DNA from 2 places in the Aminiphilus circumscriptus DSM 16581 genome. Region 2 is predicted to be linked to the other one. Evidence: riboswitches for the same ligand, from Rfam matches in the RefSeq annotation. Region 2 holds a riboswitch; the other holds the start of a gene.
What was found. Region 2 has a riboswitch for cobalamin ahead of K349_RS0104210 (sirohydrochlorin cobaltochelatase). Riboswitches for the same ligand answer to the same signal wherever they lie in the genome.
Positions count from the first base shown of each region.

Region 1 (10,049 bases), 450 kb from region 2:
GCGAGGCTTGCCTTGGCGGCGGCGAGGGCCACGTTGTTCTGGGCCAGGCTGCCCGCCACCACGGTCCATCCCGCCGGAGGCAGAAGAGGGAGCAGGTGCACGTGCTCCAGAAGAAACGCGTCCAGATAGGGCACGAGCACGAAGGCCAGGGCATAGAAACTCCACGCCCAGGGAAGCGTCCGTCCCAGGAGACGCAGCAGCATTCTTCGGCGTTCCCCGGCGCTGACGAAGCGGCTCTTCCTTTCGTTCAGGAGCGCGGATTCTCCCGTCTCCGGGGTCGTCGCCTTAGCCTCGCCGTGCGCCGTCTCCGCTGCCATCGCCTCCAAGGGCTTTTTCCCCCGCCGGAGCAGCAGCAGCACGAGGACGAAACGGATGGCGCTCCGGAGAAGAAGTACTGTGGAATAGATGGCTCCCGCTATTCCCGCGAGACCCGCCGCCACGGCGAAACTCGTCACCCAACGCCGCAGATAGCCCGGAAAAGCCAGAAGCAACGTGCCGAGCACGGTGTCCCTCCGAGCGAGTCGCCCCTCCCGGAACGCTGCCGCGATCATGGCCGCTCCCGCCCGGGAGGAGCCGAGGCTCACCGCCAGCGCTGCCCCCAGATCTGGAGAAAGGCCCCAGCGGGAAAGGCGGGGAAGCATTCTCCTGAAGAGACGGTCCGCCACCTGAAAGTGCAGGATCGTCTCACCGAGGGCCAGTCCCAGGGCGACGTTCGCCGTGAGAAGCAACTCACCTCGCAGCAGGGCTCCCCAGTCCACGGAAAGGGATGTCACACGGAAGCACGCTCCCTCCAGAGCAGCACCAGGGAGAGATATTCCGAGCAGGGGGAGATGGCCTCCTCCCCCTGAAGAATGCGCTCCTCCGGCAGTCCTCCCCGCTCGATGCGCACCATGTGTTTCCAAGGTCCCGCGGCGGAGACCGTCCGGGCGAGGTCCTTCCCCAGGGCCGAGGGCTTGTAGAGTGCCGCTGTGTCGGCGGCTTCCAGAATGCGCCGCACCTCGTCGGCTCCTGCGGTGCAGGGAACCACCGCGAGCCGCTCCTCCGCGAGGGCCAGGAAGGACGAGAGGGCGCAGGCCGCGAAGGAGTGGGCGGAAATGCCCGGGACCAGCCGAAGTTCCAGCTCCGGCGCGAGGGGGCGCCAGGCCTCGAAGAGCCAGGCCACCGTGGCGTAGAGGGCCGCGTCGCCGAGGACGGGAAGCGCCGCGGCACGTGCGCCTTCCCAGCGGGGGCGAAGCATCCGGAGCTGTTCCTCCAGAAGGCGCCGCCGCTCCTCCTCGTCCCGGACCATGGGGAAGACCAGAGGCACCAGCTCGGGCAGGGGCGTGCTCCGCTCTGCCCAGGCGGCGGTGACGATGTCTCCTGCGACGCTCGCCCGTCCCTGCCGCGAGACGGGAACGAGGACCAGATCCGCCTCTTCGAGAAGTCGCAATGCCTTGAGCGTCACCAGTTCCGGATCTCCCGGACCGACGCCGATGCCGTACAGAATCATGAGATCGCTCCTTTTCGCTTTTTTTCGGAAGTGTTCCCGAGTTTTTTCTCCTCCCACGATGCCAGCACCGTCTCAAGCTCCTCAAGGGACGAGACCGAGGGAGCCCCCTTCGTCTCCGCCTTGGGGCGGTTCAAGAGCACCAGGGGCAAGCCGAGGTTGCGGCAGGCCTCGATCTTGTTGTGCAGACCGCCCTCCTCGCCGGAATCCTTGGAGAACATGCACGCCGCTCCGGTCTCGAGGAGAAGCGCCTCGTTCAGATGCACGCTTCCCGCTCCCCAGAGGGCGACGATCTCCCTCGGCTCAAGACCGGCTCTGCGGGCCGCGCAAAGACTTTCCTCCGTGGGAAGCACCCGGGCGACCACGCGCCGGTTCTCCTTCCGGAGGAGCGGAACGATGCGGGGAAGCAGCTTCACCCCTACCGCGAGGAAAAGGCATTCCCCGGGGCGCGTCACTCCCCAGAGAAGGGCGCATCCCTCCTCGGGCGAGTCCGCCCGGAGAAGAAAACGTGGCGGAAAGAGTTCCCTCTCCTCGCTCTCCTCCGCAGAGCACATGGTCCGCTCGAAGACGACGAAGGGAATCCCCTGCGCCACCGCGGCGGCGGCGAGTTCCTCCGTGGCCGCCGTCGCGAAGGGGTGCGAGCAGTCCACGATGCCTTCCACGTCCCCCTCTTCCCCGTGCGGTTTCTTCCGGGAGAGCAGTTCCGTCCATTCGGCCCGGTCCCGGGCGCCCAGAAGCGCCTCCGCGCCGGGAGGAACCGTCTCGAGCCCCCAGGTGCGCGTTACCGAGACGGTCACGGCATGCCCCAGTGCGAGAAGGTGTTCCGCCACGCGGCGCGCCGCGGAGGTGCCGCCGAGAACGAGGAGCCTCACGGGGCGGCACCTTCTTCGGAGGGCGATTCCTGTCGCGACCGCACGACCGCTTCGTCCTCCCGAACACGTTCCGTGCTCTCGTTCCGTCCTCTCTCACTCCGGTATCCCCGGCGGTCCAGAAGGCGCGTGCCATTCCAGAGGACGTTCCGCCCGGGAAGCACCACAAGGGTCCGCATGTCCACCTCCGCCGGGGAAAGCGCCTCCAGAGGAATCGCTCGGAAAGACTCCTCGGGCCTGCCCACGTCCCGCACGAGCAGGACCGGCCCCTCCAGGGATGCGAAGATCTCCCGCACCGCGGCGAGCTTGGTCTCCAGGTCGCGCCGCACGGGATTGTAGAGTGCCACCGTGAGCCCTCCCAGGGCGGCGCCGCGCAGCGCCTGCAGCACCTCCTCCCAGGGTTGGAGATAATCCGAGAGGGAGATGCAGGTGAGACCGTTCGTGTAGGGCGCTCCGAGGAGCGCTCCCGCGGCCTGTATGGCCGAGATGCCCGGGATGACCCGGACTGGCACGGAGGTCTCCGCCGCCAGGGAATGGGTCAGTCCCGCCATGCCGAAGAGCACCGGATCGCCTCCGGAGAGAAGCGCCACGGCGTATCCCCGTTCCGCCAGGTTCAGGGCCAGACGGACCCGTTCCTCCTCTTCTCCCATGGAGAAGCGTTTCACCCATTTGTTCCGTCGCCACGCCTCGGGAATCTGGTCGATGTAGAGGGCGTACCCCACGAGAACCTCCGCGCCTTCGATGGCCGCCCGTGCCTCGGCGGTGAGAAAGCGTGCGTCCCCCGGTCCGGTTCCCACCACGTCCACCCGACCCTGAAAGCGGAGCGGGCGCAGGGACAGCGCCACCGTCACGCCCCGGGAACTCGTCCGCGGCGCGAGAAGAGGACCCGCCGTGGCGGCGCAGGGTTCGGCTACGCCGGGGAGATCCAGATGGCGTTCCGCCACGGAGGGGGTGAAAGGGCCGGGAAGTGCCAGCAGTTCTTCCCGAGAGCAAATCCGAAGGGGGACGCCGAGCAGGTTCGCCGCCTCCACGAGTCCAGGCTCGAACTCCTTTTCCGGAATGGTGCGGCATTCCGCCAGGGCTGAAAGGGTGTATCCTCCTTCCCGGAAGGACGCCCGGAGGGCCTCCACCACATCCTCCGCGGCGACGCCCTTTCGGCAGCCCACCCCCGCGACGATGCAGGGAGGGACCAGTCGCACCGCGCCCGGAGGAAGGGGAGCGTTTCGGAAGGAGACGAGAACCTTCGGGTGGGGTGCGTCCTCTCCGGGTGCGGTCTCTCCGTCCTTTTCTTCCGCGGGCTCGACCCGGTAGCAGGGTGGAAAGGGAAGCCGGAGAAACTCCGGGTCCGCCCGGAGCGGAAGGATGCCCTCGTCGAGGAGTGCTCCGTTCACCGCAGGAAGATGTTCCTTGCCCTCCAGGACGAAGCCCCATCTCCGGCAGAGCAGGTCCGGCGCGGTGAGCCCCGCCCGGTCGCTGGAGCAGGTGGCCGCGAGCGTGGCATCCAGGGCCTTTGCGCAGGAGCGGGCCAGGTCGAATCCGCCGCCCAGATGTCCCCCCGTGAGAGGGACCACCATGTGCCCGTCCTCGGAGACGCAGACGAGAGGCGGGTCCGAGGCCTTGTCCCGCAGGAGCGGTCCGGCGGCGCGCAGATAGATGGCGGCGGCGCCGACCCCGATGATGCCCGAAAGGGCCGTCCTCGGCCGCTCCCAGAGGGAGGTCAGGAGGGTCTTCAGTTCCCCCGGGGCGGGAGAGAGGACATCGCCGCCCAGGGTGGAGGCGAGGCGCCGTGCCGTTTCCTCTCCCCGGGAGGAGAGAATCAGGATGGCGGGAAGTGCGCTCATGACAGCGGGGATCTTTCCGCATTCCGGAAGCCGTGGGAGAAGCTTCCGTCGTAGAGGAGACTCTTCGCCTCTCCGGGGTCGAGGCAGCTCCCGATCACGAGGAGCGCGTGATTCGCGATGCCCGCCTCGTCCATGCGTCGGGCCAGTTCGTCGAGGCGGGTCCGGAGAATTCTCTCGTCCGGCCAGGTGGCGCGGTAGACGCAGGCGCTGGGCGTGTCCGGTGCGTAACCGCCCCGAAGAAGCGCATTGGCGACCTGATCCGCCTGTCCGGCGCTGAGGAAGATCACCAGGGTGCTTTGCGATGCGGCGAGCCGCTCCAGGGCTTCCGAGGCCGGAACGGGCGTGCGCCCCGCCGCTCGGGTGCAGATCACCGTCTGGGTGCCCCCGGGCACGGTGTATTCCACGCCGAGGCGCGCCGCTGCGGCCTGAAGACTCGACACGCCGGGGACGATGGTCACGACCACGCCTCGGGCCTCCAGTGCCCGGATCTGCTCCGCCGTGGCCCCGTAAAGGCTGGGATCTCCGGTGTGGAGGCGCACCACGCGCCGCCCCGCCAGCGCGGCCCTGCTCATGAGTTCCACCTGTTCCTCCAGGTCGAGGGGGGCCGAATCCACCCTCTCGCAGGAAGGGTTGCAGAACGCCAGCAGCGCGGGAGCCACGAGACTTCCCGCGTAGACCACGAGGTCCGCCGTTTCGAGGAGGCGCTTTCCCTTCAGCGTGAGCAGTTCCGGATCTCCGGGACCGGCGCCGACGATGGTCACCTCCGCCTGGAACGGCGTTGCGTGTTCCCCGTCCGAGTGTTCTCGGTTCATGCCTGTTCCGCCTCCTTGTCTCCCCAGACGAGAAAGACCGGGTTTTGCCCCGTCAGCATCCACGATCCCGCCAGGGGCTTGCCGTATCCTGCGGTGAGCTGCCAGAAACCCGGCGAGCCCCCCAGATCCTCCAGTGTGTGCAGTGCCGTCAGGGCGGCGTCGAGAAGAATGAACGTCGCCGCCAGGCGTCCTCCGGAACGGAGCAGTTTCCAGCAGGCGGCGAGCACCTCCGGAAGGGCGTCGCCGTGGCCGCCCACGAAGACCGCGTCCGCGCACCGAAGTCCCGCCAGTGCCTCCGGTGCATTCCCCCGGAAAAAACACACTCTCCCCGGGGGCGTCCGTCCCGCACGTTCTCCGCCCTCTGCTGCGTCGCGGCGGAACGAGTCCTGCGTCGCAAATTCTGTGGAACCGGTCATGGATGCCGTCGCAGTGACGGCGTCTTCCTTCGGAGAAGAGGTGGTTGCTCCGTGTCGCGTCCTCATCTCCACGGCAATGCCCGCCCGGAGACAGTTCCGCGCCGCGAGAGCAAGCGCCTCTTGCTTCGGTTCCACCGAGAGCACCATTCCCTCCGGTCCCGCGGCGCGGGCAAGCTCCACCGTCATGCCTCCCGTTCCCGTTCCGATTTCGAGAACCCGACATCCCCGGAGAGGGTGAAGCAGACCGAGAAGGGCGGCGCGGACGGGGGCTTTCGTGAGGGGGATTCTCTCGTCCCGGAAAAACCAGGAATCGGAGAGGACGCCCGGTGGGAGGGGTTTTCCCCCGGCTTCTGCGTCGTCTTCCGGAAGGGGGGGACGTAACAACGGAGGTTCTCCACATTCGTTTTCCCCCGCCCCGGCGTCGTCTTCCGGAAGGTGTCCTTTCCGCTGGCAATCCCTGCGGGGCTGCTCGCCCTCGGGGGGGTCGAGCCAGAGAAGAGGCAGGCGTCCCCGAGGCTCCATGGTTGCCAGCTCCGCGAGCGTTCCCTCCGTGATGGATTCCTCCGGCAGCCCTAGATCCCAGGCGAGCGCGCCTTTGCGCTCCGGACCGAGAAGGTCCGCCAGCTCCCGGAGCTGTGCCGGAACCCGCTCCCATCCGCCCAAAAGGACCACCGCCTCGCCTTGGAGAGCGGCGAGCGCGCCTCCGGTGGTCCTCGGCCCCGAGGATGTCTCCCCGGAGAGGTGTTCTCCCGTGGATGGGCGAATCTCCTCCGGATTTTCGAGTGTCCGTCCGTGCAGGGAGAGGGTGGGGACATTCACCCAGGAGCGGCCGCGTCGTGCCGCCAGAAGCTGCATGCTGGAAATGCCCGGAACGAGCCGGACCTTTTCCGGACCGAACCGGCGCACCAGAGAAGAGGCGAGACTGTAGAACCCCGTGTCACCGCTCACCAGAACGCCCACGGGGCCTTTTTCGAGAAGTTCCGCCACACGCCGCAACGTCGCCTCGGTTCCCCGGGGCAACTCCTCCAGGTGTTGCGGCGTTACGGAGGAGCCTGCCGCAACGAGGGCGAGAAAACGGGCGTCTCCGAGAAGGAACGGTACGGACGCCGCCGTTTGCAGTGCCGCCCGGGTCACCTGTTCGGCGCCTCCGGGTCCCATGCCGATGCAGAAAATGTTGTTCATGGCCTTCTCCACGCTTTCCTCAACGTGCGAAATGTTCCGTGCTCCGCTTTGTGGACTGAACTGAATTCCTCTCTTCCGTCGCCGTTTCTCCGAAGCCACAGAAGACGAAAGAGGAGGGCGAGATCTCCGCGCCCTCCTCCGCAGGTTTTCCAATGAAACCGGCCGAGGCAGCCTGCCGCCCGCGCGGATGCTCCCCTTCCAGAACAGATCGGTCTCCTGGCTTCCGTTCGTCCTACTTCCGCCCCTTCCCAGAGCTTAACTCCAGTGGGATGTGCGCGGTTTCGTCCCGGTTACAGTGGCGAGGGCCGCACCGGCATGCTACCGGTTTCCCGTCACCTGTTCTGCCGAACTATGGGCACACCTGCCGACGCGAAAAAAGATGTCCACAGGTGTGCATCTTGACGTCCTGTCAATTATACCTCTGATCCATTCGGAGAATCCTTCGGAGGAGTTTGGTTTTTTTGTGCGCTTGTGGATTTGCTTGCAGATCAGTCCTGAGAGATTTTTGCAAGACCTCTTTGAATGTCTTGGCTTGGGGAAAGCTGTTCTCTCTTTTTACATGATTCCGCCGAAGAGAGCGGAAAGGGAACCGCGCATGTTCAGAAGACGCGCACCACGAGAAATGGGATCCTCCGATGGTTTTGTCCGAGGAGGTTCCTCCCCGCGCCTCGTTGTCGAAGCGTCAAGACAACATCAGGTCAAGTGCCCTCTTGACAACAGGCCAAAAGTGATTTCTAATAACGGAAATTGATTTCCGAAAAAGGGGGGAGTTTATGCGGCCTCTGGTTGGCGTTACCTGTGCGTGGAGCCTTGAGACATGGGGACATTTAAATCCTTGCAATAGCTATATTTATGTTGGAGAGCCCTACGTGAGAGCCCTGGAGGAGTGCGGTGCGTGTCCGGTGCTCCTTCCGCCCGTTTTTTCGGAAAACAACTTCCGAAAAATTGGCGCGGTGCTGCGAAAGAACCTTGACGGCCTTCTCTTCAGCGGAGGTGGCGATGCGCGTCGTCCTCCCGGCTCGCCTCTGCCGTCTCTCGAAGAGCAACAACCACGCCGCTACCTCTGGGAAAGAGAGCTCTTGCGCTACGCCAGGGAAGAAGGGTTGCCTTGTCTTGGTATTTGTCGCGGCTTTCAGATGATGGTGGAGAGTTTCGGCGGTTCCTTGCGCACCTCCCTCGTTTCTGGTCATTCCCAGAAGTGTCCGGGAATGGAGGGAAGTCATTCCATTCACCCTGTTGAGGAAAGCCTTTTTGCGCGGATTGTCGGTTCCGAGCCATGGTTCGTCAACAGCTTTCATTTGCAGGCGGTGGAAAGGATTCCCCAGGGATTCGTTCTTTCCTGTTCCGCTGAAGACGATGTCTGCGAGGGAATCGAGAGCACAGAAGGAGCCTTTTTTCTAGGTGTTCAATTTCATCCAGAGGAGTTGTTTCAGGGCAAGGACGCGAGGGCGGAGGCGCTCCTGCGCGCCTTTGTCGATGCTGCCAGAGCGGCGCAGAAGAGGAGGTGTTGAGAAAGGGATGATGACGAAAAAGGGCGATGGAGCGACGTGGACTTGTTAGGCATGGAAGAACTCTCCGATTGAGGAGAGAGGGGAGTGAACAGGCGGATCATGAAGAAAAAAAAGAGCGTGCGTATTCTGTGTCCGAACGGTCATCTCGGTTTTGCTCCCACGAAGGAAGAAAGCTTTTTTCTCGGGGTTGAAGCGCGTCCTGATTATTACTGCTGTGATTCGGGAAGCGACGATATCGGTCCAGCGGCGCTCGGCAGAGATGTCTCGGTAAGTCCCGTAGCATGGCAAAGGCATGATTTGGAGCTCATGTTCCTCGCATCGCGGAGACAAGGTGTTCCCATGATCATTGGCTCCGCCGGGGACACGGGAACACGGAGTCGTGTCGATCTCTACGTGAAGATGATCGCCGAAATGGCGGCGGAGCACGATGTGCCTCCCTTTCGCATTGCCTGGTTCTATTCGGACGTGGAAAAAGAGTTACTCCGAACCATGATGGAGCGGGGGGTGGTTGTCGAAGGGCTCGACGGACGGCCTCCGCTGTCGCTTGAGGAGCTGGAGAGGACAACGCGTATTGTGGCCGTTGCGGGGGTACACCCTTTTCGGAAGGCCCTCGAGGCGGGAGCGGATGTCATTATTGGAGGGCGCTCCAGCGATTGTGCGATTTTTGCTGCTGCGGCCCTGCACGAAGGATGTTCTCCGGATCTCGCCTATTATCTCGGAAAAGTGTTGGAATGCGCCTCCTTTTGTGCGGAGCCTTACGCAGGCAAAGAGTCCGTCCTTGGAACGATCATGGACGACGCGGTCTACGTTACGGCGATGCATCCCCAGCAGAGATGTACCGTGGCCTCCGTAGCGGGACACGCCATGTATGAGCGGGCCAATCCTTTTTTCGAGCACGTGGCGGGAGGCGTTTTGGACATGCGCACCTGCCGGTACGAACAAGTGGAGGAAAAGACGTGCAAAATAACCGGTTCCATCTTTCGTCCCGATGAAAAGGGCGTTCGGGTGAAACTTGAGGGAGCGGGCAAGGTCGGTGAGCGTTTCATCGGCATTGCTGGCATTCGGGATCCCTATTCCATCGCCCACGTGGACGACATGATTGCCTGGGCGCGACAGCAGGTCCGAGAGCGCTTACCTGAAGAAGCGTATCACCTGGAATACCATGTCTACGGCCGAGATGCGATCTTGAAAGATCTCGAGTCCTGTCTTGATGCAGTTCCTCATGAGGTGTGCGTCGTCGTCGAAGGAGTCGCCTCCGATGCGTCTCTTGCAGAGGAAGTGGCGCTTATCGGAACGCGGCAACTTTTTTACGCTCGTCTTCCCGAAGTCAAGGGAACGGCGGGTTCTGTGGCGTTTCTTTTTGACGAAGTCCTTCCTGCGCCGCCGGTCTATTCGTGGACGCTCAATCATGTTGTTCCTGTCGAGGATCCCCTTGAGCTGTTCCCGGTCTTTTCCGCTCAGGTGCGGAAAGGAGTTTTGGAAGGAGAGAAACGGCTATGAAGAAGCCCCTTGCCTCGATCGCCAAGACGGTTCGCAGCAAAAACGCAGGAGTCGATAAGATCACTTTCGACGTGATCTTTCCAGACGATCATGCGTATAAACATGTTTGCGCCACGGGTGTTTTGGAAAAGAAGCGCATCGCCGAACTCTTCCGTATTTGTGAGGAAAGGATCACGGATCATGTCTATTTCGATCCGGCGAAGGCTGTGAAATTCACCATTCGCCGGCTTGTGCCGAGCGGAGGTCTCGGAGAGACAGATCTCTTTGGATGTCAGCAATATGCGCCGCTGCTGCAGATTGAGGTTCCCTGGAAGGATGAAGTGGAGTGAGTGGACTCTCCGCCGAAGCGGTGGTTTCAGGAACACTCTTTTCTCACAGGAAATCGTGGTTCTTGGAGGTTTTCTCGTTCCTTTTTGATGCATCTTCCTGAAA
Region 1 is NZ_JAFY01000002.1:309,934-319,982, reverse strand. Features, by position in the region: gene K349_RS0102065 (hypothetical protein) at 1-773, opposite strand, end outside; gene K349_RS0102060 (precorrin-2 C(20)-methyltransferase) at 770-1,489, opposite strand; gene K349_RS0102055 (precorrin-6A/cobalt-precorrin-6A reductase) at 1,486-2,358, opposite strand; gene K349_RS0102050 (cobalamin biosynthesis protein) at 2,355-4,196, opposite strand; gene cobM (precorrin-4 C(11)-methyltransferase) at 4,193-5,008, opposite strand; gene cbiE (precorrin-6y C5,15-methyltransferase (decarboxylating) subunit CbiE) at 5,005-6,606, opposite strand; cobalamin riboswitch at 6,796-6,961, opposite strand; partial or broken gene K349_RS0102035 (gamma-glutamyl-gamma-aminobutyrate hydrolase family protein) at 7,446-8,117, shown strand; gene K349_RS0102030 (acyclic terpene utilization AtuA family protein) at 8,202-9,617, shown strand; gene K349_RS0102025 (DUF4387 domain-containing protein) at 9,614-9,946, shown strand.
Region 1: it holds a riboswitch for cobalamin, as region 2 does, so the genes downstream of both, cbiE (precorrin-6y C5,15-methyltransferase (decarboxylating) subunit CbiE) here and K349_RS0104210 (sirohydrochlorin cobaltochelatase) in region 2, are expected to answer to the same signal.

Region 2 (10,049 bases):
CGCCGCTCACCGCGAGTACCACCTCAAGCGCCTGGGGCGTGACGAAAAGTCCCTCCACCGTCACATCGTACACATCCCCGGAGACGGACATCTCCTCGTTCGTCAGATTCTCCAGAGCCCGGCGGAGAAGTTCCTTCGCCTCGTCGGTCTTCTCCGCCAGAGGAAAACGAAGGGAGTCCTCCATGCGGCGCACGAGAAGGGGCTTCGCGAGCCACGCCGCGGCCCTGGCGAGTCCCGAGGTGGTGTTCTCGTCGAAATCGAACTCCCGAAGGCCCAGTACCCGCGATGCGGGATCATAGTCCGGCCTCCCTTCGAGATAGATCCGCCCCGAGGCGCGTCTCCCCAGAAGTCCTCCCTGTCGCTCCGCCTCCACGTCCACCGCGGCGGCGAGGCGGTCTCCGTTTCCGAAGACCCGCACCTTCCGAATGATCACCTTCGTACCGTCCCCGAGATCCATGGGCCGTCCCGCCGCCTCGGACTGCGCCCAGTCGGAAAGTTCCTCCCAGGAAACCGCCACGGGGAAGCGCAGGAAGATGCCCTCCAGGTGTGCGCCGGACGGAACAAGAGGCGGCAAGGGGGGCGCGGAAAGGGGTTCTCCGGAGGGAGTTCCGCCGCGGAGAGAGAGCCCCGCCGTCACGGAAAGGCGGAAACGCAGGGACTGCCCGTCTACCTCAGGCCTGGCGAGAAAGATCGCCCTCGGCTCGACGAAGAGCCGGAGATCCGGCGATTCCGCCAAAAGCCGTGGCTCGCAAAGGTCCTTCCAGACCTCCTCGGCGCGTTCCCGCAAACGCAACGAGTCCGACAGGGCCTCTTCGATACGGGGAAGCACGTCCTGCATGCGTCCCTCCAGATACTCCGTGGCGACGCTTTCGATGGAAATCCGTGCTCCGAGCACCTCTACCTGGGGCGAGCGGCGCCATCGGAAGGAGAGCTTCGGGTCGCTCCGGACGTTCCATTCCTCGTCCACCCGGGGTGCCAGCGAAACCGTCACGGTGAGGGCCCCCTCCGTTCCGGTACGGATGGGAAGGGACAACCCGAGCCCGCTGGCCGTCCCGTCCAGGCGCAAGGAGAAGGCAATGGGGAGATCGATCCGGAGTCGTCCGTCCTGGCCCGAAACTTTGGGCGTTCCGTCGGCGCGGACACGGTACGCGAGTGTTCCCCTGAGCGCCCCCTCGTTCACGGGGCTCGTTCCGTCCAGATCCGAGGCAAGCTCCCGACTCACCACGGTCTGGAGTTCCGCCAGGGGCACTTCGAGGAGAACCCCCACGGTGGAATCCGGCACGGGCGGAGGCGTTTCGAAGGGACGCGCCTCTGGCTCCGGAATCGTGATGTCGCCCCGTTCCGCCGAGGCCACATACCAGGCCGCTCCTCCCACAAGGCAGCAGAGAGCCACCACCAGCACTTTCGAGAAGATCTTCACGGAAAACACCTTCCTTGATCGTTGATCGTTCCTCGGGCGAGAAACGTCTCGAGTTTCTCCAATCAATCATACCAGTTCCCCGACCGGCTTCACCTCGTGCGTCGCGTCCGCGGGAATTCGGAATTCTCCGTCGCTTGTCCTTCACGATGAGCGGTACTCTACTTCCGGCGCACGTCGCTGCGCCGGAAGGGCAAGGGAACCTTGGCAATCGATGAAGGAGATGCGCCACACCCCCGGACGTAGGCATCCTCCCGCGCCCGGAGAAGGCGTCTCCGTTCCTTCTCTTTTGCGCACATCACCGGAATCCGAGGATCTTTTGTAACCAGATACTGTCGCACCCGATGCGGTCCCTCCGTCCTGACCCGGACCGCCACGCTTCGCGTTCCACGACGAAAGTGTAGCCCTGAGTATGCAACGACGCGGTCAAGGAAGGTAAAGAAGCGTCAAGAAACGTTCCCGAACGTTCAGATCTGCGTACCCGAGACAGCCGCACATTCCCGGGATCTTTCACGGAAGAGCGGAAGTCCAGAACCGATTTCTGCACAAAGGACCTTCGCCCGGGGGCTTTTGCCGAGGACGGCATTGCGGAGTTGGGCTATACTTGCCGAAAAGGGTGGGGGACTTCAGCCCGGCCCGCTATACCGGAGGTGACCTTCATGATCGGCACAATCGTGCGCCTTCTCTGGGGGGCGTTTTCCTTTCTGCTTCTCGCGGGACTCTTCGGCGCGTCCTTCTTCGGACTTTTCCTGAGCGCACTGGCGCCGTCGGATTTCGTCTCCCTCGCCATCGCCACCTCCCGGGAGGGACGGCCTGCCGCGGCGCTCAGTCTCGTCGATTTCTGCCAAGCCCAGGAAATCGGCGACGTGGAATCACTGGAAATTCTCCGGGAGCGCCTCGTGCCTCCTCCGGCGGAGCGAGCATTGCGGACGTTCGTTCCTTCCGGAGAAGCATCGCTTGACGAGGACGTCCTTCGGGGGGCACTGGTACGACGCCTTGGTCTGGATACCTCTCTGGGGTGGTCCGTCTTCCCCGGAACATGGCTCACCGGTACCCGGGAAAGCGGGGCAACGACCGGAACGGTGCACGCCTACGGGCCGGGAGACCTTCTCCGGGTGGAGCAGGTTCTTGCCTCGGTAGGCAGCGATGGCGCTCCGACGATCGTTTCCGCCGGCAAGGAGCTCGCAACGCTTCTTGCAACTGCCGAAAAAACTCTTTCGACCAAAGGCTCGAATACGAGCGGCATCGCCTCGCCCGGTGAGGCGGGGCGAGCGCTTCTGACGGCATCCTCTCCAGAGGCGACAACCCTCTTGTGGACGCTCTACGGCAATGCAGGGTGGCACGCCGCGTCGGTGTGGTCCATTCTGAGCATGGCCGCCTCTTGGGAGGACCTCGCCGACGCGTCGGCCATGCTGGAACGTCTCGGCCCGGAAAATCGGGCATTTCTGGAGATCACCCGGGAGTGGGGACTCGCCGCCTCCCGCCGTTTCGGAGAAATCAAAGCACCTCAGGCGTTTCTCGAGGGCTTGCGGAGAAATCCCAAGGGAGCCTTCGGTCTTGCGGCCTATCTGGCTCTCCGCGAGGGCGATACCCGACTCGCCTCGCTCGGAGCGGTGTCACCCGGCATCGCCCGCCTCATGGTTCCCGCGGGTCGCCTGTTCCTGCTTCCCGCCATGCTTCTGAACCTGCTTCCTCCCTGGGGGACACCCTCGGTCTTTCTCGGCGCAGGAAGCCTCCTGCTGCTCTGGATCTTTCTTTCCCTCGTCTCTTCCAGACGGAGGACCGATGAGGAGGATCTCGTCGAGGAAAACGGTCCGAAGATGAACATGTCGGAGGATGCCGTCGAAACGGAAAGACGCAGTTCTCCTCCGAAGCGAGGAAGTGGTGCCGGAAAACGGCTCGGCCTCGGACTGGCCTTTCTCGTCCTCGTCGTCCTCGCTGCTGGAGGCGGTCACTTTGTCCTGCGGAACAGGCTTTTCCAACCGTCGCCCCATTTCCGGGAAAGCAGGGAACGGCACATCACCGGAGCGCTCTCCGCTTTTTCCGGAAAAGCGTTCTCCGAGGCCGTCGCGACGTCGGCAACGCGGACGGGAAATACCGTCACGACCCTTGCCGACGCTTGGCTTGACGCACAAACCCGACGTCTGGACGCGGATTTTCTTCCCTGGCTCACCATGGCCTGGCAGCGCTGGTTTGTTCGCACCGCTCCTCTTCTTCCCTCGGACGGGGAACTCGTGGCCGATACGGGAGAACTGGTGCAGGAGGCCTTCGCCCTCCGAGTGCTGCGGCTGCATGCCACGTCCTCGGAATGGAAAACCATGGTGGAACGCATTGCCCAAACCTTTGGAACCACCCTGGACGCGGCCCTTCTCCCGATAAAACAGGCGGCGGAGGTGGACGATCCGACCTGGGGGCGTCTTCTGGAGGGGCACTTCGTCCTCCTGGTTTTCCCCGACGGAAGAACCGAAAGCGTGTCTCTCGGAAATCTCCTCGACGACGGGCAAGGGCTCGTCCCCTTCCTTGAAGCATCCCTGAAATCTCTTCTGAAGGGACAAGACGGGGAAACAACGCGCTCCTCCCCGGAGCTTCCGGGAGAAACCTTCCGCCTTGTGCACCGTAGCGGAGAACCTTCATGGTACCGGCGTGCCGCCCTGGCACGAGGGGCACTCGTGGCCGAACGAGTCGGCGGCCCGCTTCTGCCGTCGCTTACGGACGCGGGATATATCGTGATGGAATCCCTCGCCTCGGGGCGGAGCCCTCTGGTGGAAATGCCCGTTCTTCGTCGGGCTTTTGCGGAATCTCTCTCCGCTCAAAGAACAGCGCTCGCGGGCGATTCCGCCGGAGGATTCCGAAAGGCACTGGATTTCGTGACGGAGACGCTCACCCGGAGCATCGCTCAGGAGGAAACCTCCGGACATTGAGAACGGGAGGGGGTTCCCCTCGTCCCGTTTTCGCGTATACTTTTCCCTGATGAGACCCTCTGAAGGGAACTTCGGCATCGGGTCTTTCCGGTGTCGCCCCAGCTCTTTGGGCGACACCCCACAACTCGAAAGGAAACGTTTCCGGTTTTCGGAGAACCGCCGCCGTGCCCTTCGGTGGCGTCACAGAAGTTTTCCGAACGGGAAGCCGGTGCAAAGCCGGCACGGCCCCGCCACTGTAAGCGCGACGACGCCGCATGGAACCACTGAAACCCCAGGTTTCGGGAAGGGGCGGCGAAGAAAGACCGCGAGTCAGGAGACCGGCCGGAAACGGGTGAGGAGGTGATGTCTGCGTGGGCGGACGCGCTCCCAAGCTCGTCTTGGGGACCGCGGTGTACGCCGCGGTCCCGTCCTGTTGAATCGCTCGTGAGAAAAGGCAAACGGACGCCTCACCGTCCGTTTCGGCCATCTCTCGACGCGAACGGATCGAAAAATGCGCTTCGAGAGAACGGATTCGTTCGTTCATCGAAATCTTTTCCCCCGGAAAACAAGACTCTCGAACAGGAGGAAGCAGACATGACCCGTTCCGGATTGATACTTCTCTGCTGCGCTCTTTTCCTCGCGGCCTTTTCTTCCGGCGAGGCCTTCGCCATGGGACACGGCAAGGCGGCCCCCGAGAAAAAGGGAATTCTCGTCGTCGCCTTCGGCACCTCCGTACCCGAGGCGCGGAACGCCATCGACACCCTCGTGGACGCCGCACGGAAGGCTTTCCCCGACGCGGAGGTCCGCACGGCCTATACGTCCAACATCATCCGCAGAAAAGTCCTCGCCGAAGAGGGCAAGATCATCGACTCTCCGCTGATCGCCCTGGCCCGCATGCAGGACGAGGGCTTCACCCACGTGGTGGTACAGCCCACCCACGTGATCCGCGGCGAGGAATTCGACGATCTCGCGGAAGTGACGGACGCCCTGGCCCGCCTGGAGCGAAAATACTCCTTCAGGGCCGTCGCCATGGGCGATCCTTTCCTCTCCTCCTTCGAGGACTACGGCAAGATGGTCTCCATTCTCCAGAGAACCTACGGAGACCGAGCGAAGGGCGACGGCGCGGTGGTCTTCATGGGACACGGTTCACCCCATCCGGCGAACGCCGCCTACTCGCAGATGCAGCTTCTCTTCGACGAGCGGGGATTACGCTTCGCCCTCGGTACCGTCGAGGGGTTCCCCTCCCTCGACATGGTTCTGGAACGCCTTGAGACCATGGGGGCAAAGCGGGTGACCCTGGTGCCCTTCATGATCGTCGCGGGAGACCACGCCCGGAACGACATGGCGGATCCGGAGGATCCCGAATCCTGGCGCAGCGTTCTGGAGTCGAAAGGATACCGGGTGAACCCCGTCATCGAAGGGCTCGGAAGCAATCCCGAGGTGGCGGCTCTCTTCGTGGAACATCTCCGCGTCACGGCGCAGCACATCTTCTAGAAACACCAGGACACGCAAAAGAAATCGGGGCTCCCGGACTCTTTTTCCTGGAGCCCCGACAGATTCGGCTTTTTTCATGGCGACACACCCCAGGGAGGAATGCTCCGTGCCCCTATCGGAATCCGCCACCGGCACCAGTACCGGTCCCGAACATTCCCAGGGCGGTTCTCTTTCCGCCGGTGATGACACCCTCAGCCGCATGACCGCTCTGGAGGCATCCCGCCGGAGAAGAGCGCTGCAGCTCGGAGCACTGCTCCTTGTCGGCCTCCTCCTGGTGGGAACCTGGCGGCTCCTCGCGGGCCCCATGGACGTCCCTCCCGGAGCAGTGCTCTCTCTCCTGAACCCCTTCGCCGACGTAACAACCCTGCCACAGCAGCAGGCCCTGGTGGTGCGCACCGTCCGCCTCCCCCGTCTTCTGGCGGCCACCGCATCGGGGGCGGCCCTCTCCGTCTCGGGCGTCGTCCTCCAGGCGCTGCTGGGCAATCCGCTTGCGGAGCCCTACACCCTGGGCATCGCCGCGGGAGCTGCCCTGGGAGCTTCCCTCGGAATCTTCCTCGGCGGTATCTGGGTGCCCGCCGCAGCCTTTTGCGGCGCCGCCCTCGCCCTTTCCCTCGCCTTCACCCTCGCCTGGAGATCCGGCGGTAATTCTCCCGTGCATCTCGTCCTGGCGGGCATCGTGGTAAGCGCCATCCTTTCCGCGGGAGTGACACTCCTCAAAGCCATCTCGGAGGAGCGCATGGCCGCCATCGTCCTCTGGCTCATGGGAGGATTCTCCGGCGCTTCCGCCTCCGCGGCGGGCTCCGCCTGGATCGGCGCGGCCGCCGTGACGCTTCCCGCCTGGTGGTGGGGGCGGGAGCTGGACGCCATGTCCCTCGGAGAAGGACGGGCGGCGCTCCTCGGCGTGAACGAAAAGCGGCTCCGCCTCGTTCTCCTGGGAGCGGCATCCCTGGCGGCTTCCCTGGTGGTGGCTCATTTCGGCATCATCGGCTTCGTCGGTCTCGTGGGTCCCCACCTCCTGCGCCTTCTCGCAGGCCCTGCCCATCGCACCCTCCTCCCCCTCGCCTTCGTCGCGGGATGTCTCCTCCTCGCCGGCGCGGACGGAGCAGCCCAACAGCTCGGCGAACTTCCCGTGGGAGTCGTGACGGCCCTTGCGGGAGGCCCCGTCTTCTGTTGGATTCTTCTGCGCACCCGGGGGCGCGCCTCCTCGTGAGCTACCGTCTGGAAAACCTCTTCGCCGGCTACAGGGCACGTCCAGTGCTCCGAAACCTCTCGGGAGAGATCAAGCCAGGACGCATCACCGCGCTTCTCGGTCCCAACGGCAGCGGCAAAAGCACGCTTCTCGGCTGCCTCGCGGGCCTCCTCCCCCACGAGGGCAACCTCTTTCTCCGGGACATTCCGAAAAAGAAAGAGACCGGTCAAGCCGCCCCACCTCCTTCGGAACATCGCGTCCGCAAGCTCTCCAGAAGGGAACTCGGACTCCGCATCGGCTTCGTTCCCCAGGACCCCCTGCTGCGCTATCCCTTCGCGGTGTACGAGGTCATCCTCCTCGGGCGCCTTCCTCATGTGCGCTCTCTTGCGGGATATGCGGAAGAGGACCGCCGAATGGCCGCATCGGCGGCATCCCGCCTCGGCCTTGGAGACCTTCTCTCCCGAAGCGTGGCGGAACTCTCCGGCGGAGAACGACAGCGCGTGGCCGTCGCGCAGATTCTCGCCCAGAATCCGCAAGTGCTCCTCCTGGACGAGCCATCGTCCTCTCTCGATCCCCGCCACGGAGCGGAACTCTTCGCGCTTCTCCGGGAGACCGCCCTGGAGGGGCGAACGGTCGTCGCCTCCGTGCACGACGTCAACCTCGCCGCCCGCTGGTGCGACGATGTCTGGGTCCTGTTGGACGGCGAACTCCTCGCCGCCGGTTCCGTGACAGCGGTACTCCGGGAGGATCTCCTCCGAAAAGCCTACGGCGTCTCCTTCGCCCGTTACGCCGGCGAAGACGGCGTCGTCTGGCATCCCCGGCTCTGAAGAACATCGCTCCTCATCATCTCTGGAGAAGGACAGACGACGTTCTCCCTGTCCCGGAAACCTCTGAGAAATGCCACGCCGATCTCGGAAAAACGCGATGCGATCGAGATTGAGAGAGGGTGATTCCTACTTGATCAGAGTTCCCTCCCGTTTAAGGGATGACGTTCTCCCTGTCTTGTCACACAAAGGCAAAAGTCAGGATTGACAAGCGTGTGTTTCCCGGCTATTCTGTCGATGTTTCGGAACATTTCTGGTTGATCTTGGTCGAGCAGAAAATTCTTTCCTTTTATGTTATGGAAGCTCTGAGTAAAAACCTTTCGCTTTCCCTTGACTCGGGTCGCATCAGGCTCTGCGAGGCGCCCTGCGGGGCTGGCGTAGCCTTATTCAGAGATCCCTTATGCTATTCTAGCAACGCCAAATTATCGCATCAGGACAACGCAAAACCACATTTTCACGGGGCTTTTCGTCACAACCAGGAGAGGATGGGGTTCCTCCGGAGCGGGAACCGTTCCGGAGCGACATGCGCGGGACGTACGCGAAGCGGAAGGCCCTTCCGGGCCGGAAGGCTTCGCTGGTCGGCTTCACCGATTCCATCATATTTCAGGGGGGGAACGCGTTATGAGAAAATCCAAGTGGGTAGTGGGAATCCTGGCGGTTGTTCTGTTCGCATTGTTGGGACAGGCAGCGTTCGCGGCGTATCCGGAGAAGCAGATCACGGTTCTTCAGGGCTTCAAGCCCGGCGGCGGCAGCGACACTCTTGCGCAGCTCACGCAACCCTATCTGGAAAAGGTCCTCGGTCAATCCTTCATCAACCAGTACATTCCCGGAGCCACCGGCGCCATCGCATGGACACAGCTCGCGAAGACCGCCAAGAAGGACGGGTACACCCTGAGCATCACCAACACTCCGATGCTCCAGACGAACTACATCATGAACCCCGAGATCACCTACACCATCGCCGAACTCGAGCCCATCGCGAATGTCATCACCGATCCCGGAATCGTGGTGGTGGCAAAGGACAGCCCCTACCAGACCATGGAAGAATTCATGAATGCCGCAAAAGAGAACCCCGGAAAGATCACCGTGGGCAATTCCGGTGTGGGCGGCGACGATTTCTTCACCACCCTCATCGTGGAGAAGGCCACGGGACTGAAGTTCCAGATGGTTCCCTTCGAAGGGGACGGCCCTTCCTGGCAGGCCGCGATGGGCGGCAAGATCAACGCCAGTTTCAACAATCTCGGCATCACCTATCCGCAGATCAAAGCGGGCAACCTCCGCGCTCTGGTGATCTTCGCGGAGAAGCGCGTGGACATGCTGCCCGACGTGCCAACCATGAAGGAACTCGGCTACGATGTCGTCTCCGGTTCGTCCCGTGGCTACAGCGCTCCCAAGGGCATTCCCGCCGAAGCCCGGGACACGCTTATCGAGGCATTCAAGAAGATGGCGGAGATGCCTGAATTCGTGAAGGCCTGCAACGACCGAGCCTCCATCATCGACATGAAGTACGGCGACGAATACGCCGCCATGCTCGCGGAGCAGGAAACGGCCTTCAAGGCTATCTGGAATGAAGTGAAGGAACAGTACCAGGGGAAATAGAAACCCTTTTCGCGGAAGGCCCGGAACGCCGTCACGGCGTCCGGCCTTCCGCGAAAGTTCTCGCAGCGAAACACGTTTCCTCTCGGACAACGTCTTTCTGCGGGATGCTCCGAACAACTCTGACCGGGACGTTTCTGATCAAGCAGTACAGGAGGTACAAATCTTGAGACAGGTTCTCGATCATAGCCTTTTCGCGTTGGCCACCACCGGCCTCGGGGCCTATTTCTTCGTCAAGGCATCCTCAATGCCCGCCTCGGCGGGCCTCTTTCCAAAGCTCGTGTCCATTCTCGTCTTCATCCTCTCCGGCGCCATGGTCCTTATGGCCATCAGGGAACAACGACAGTCCACCGCCGGAAACAACGAAGAAAGAGAACCCGCTTCCCCGGAGAAGCGAATCAATAAAGGAACCGTCGTCGCCTACGTCGTTGCAATCATTACCTACATCTACGCCATTCCACGCATCGGCTATTTCGTCGCCACACCGCTCTTCATGATTCTCGGCTACGTCTTTCTACGCGCCATGGGCCTCGTCAGGGCGATCCTGGTGGGAGTCGGGTTCTCGATCTTCATTTATTTCCTTTTCGTGTGGTTCCTGAAGCTCCCCATTCCCATGGGTTGCCTGGAAT
Region 2 is NZ_JAFY01000002.1:761,187-771,235, reverse strand. Features, by position in the region: gene K349_RS0104225 (DUF4403 family protein) at 1-1,420, opposite strand, end outside; gene K349_RS0104215 (hypothetical protein) at 2,077-4,338, shown strand; cobalamin riboswitch at 4,509-4,664, shown strand; gene K349_RS0104210 (sirohydrochlorin cobaltochelatase) at 4,912-5,811, shown strand; gene K349_RS0104205 (FecCD family ABC transporter permease) at 5,918-7,021, shown strand; gene K349_RS0104200 (ABC transporter ATP-binding protein) at 7,018-7,827, shown strand; gene K349_RS0104195 (Bug family tripartite tricarboxylate transporter substrate binding protein) at 8,446-9,423, shown strand; gene K349_RS0104190 (tripartite tricarboxylate transporter TctB family protein) at 9,587-10,049, shown strand, end outside.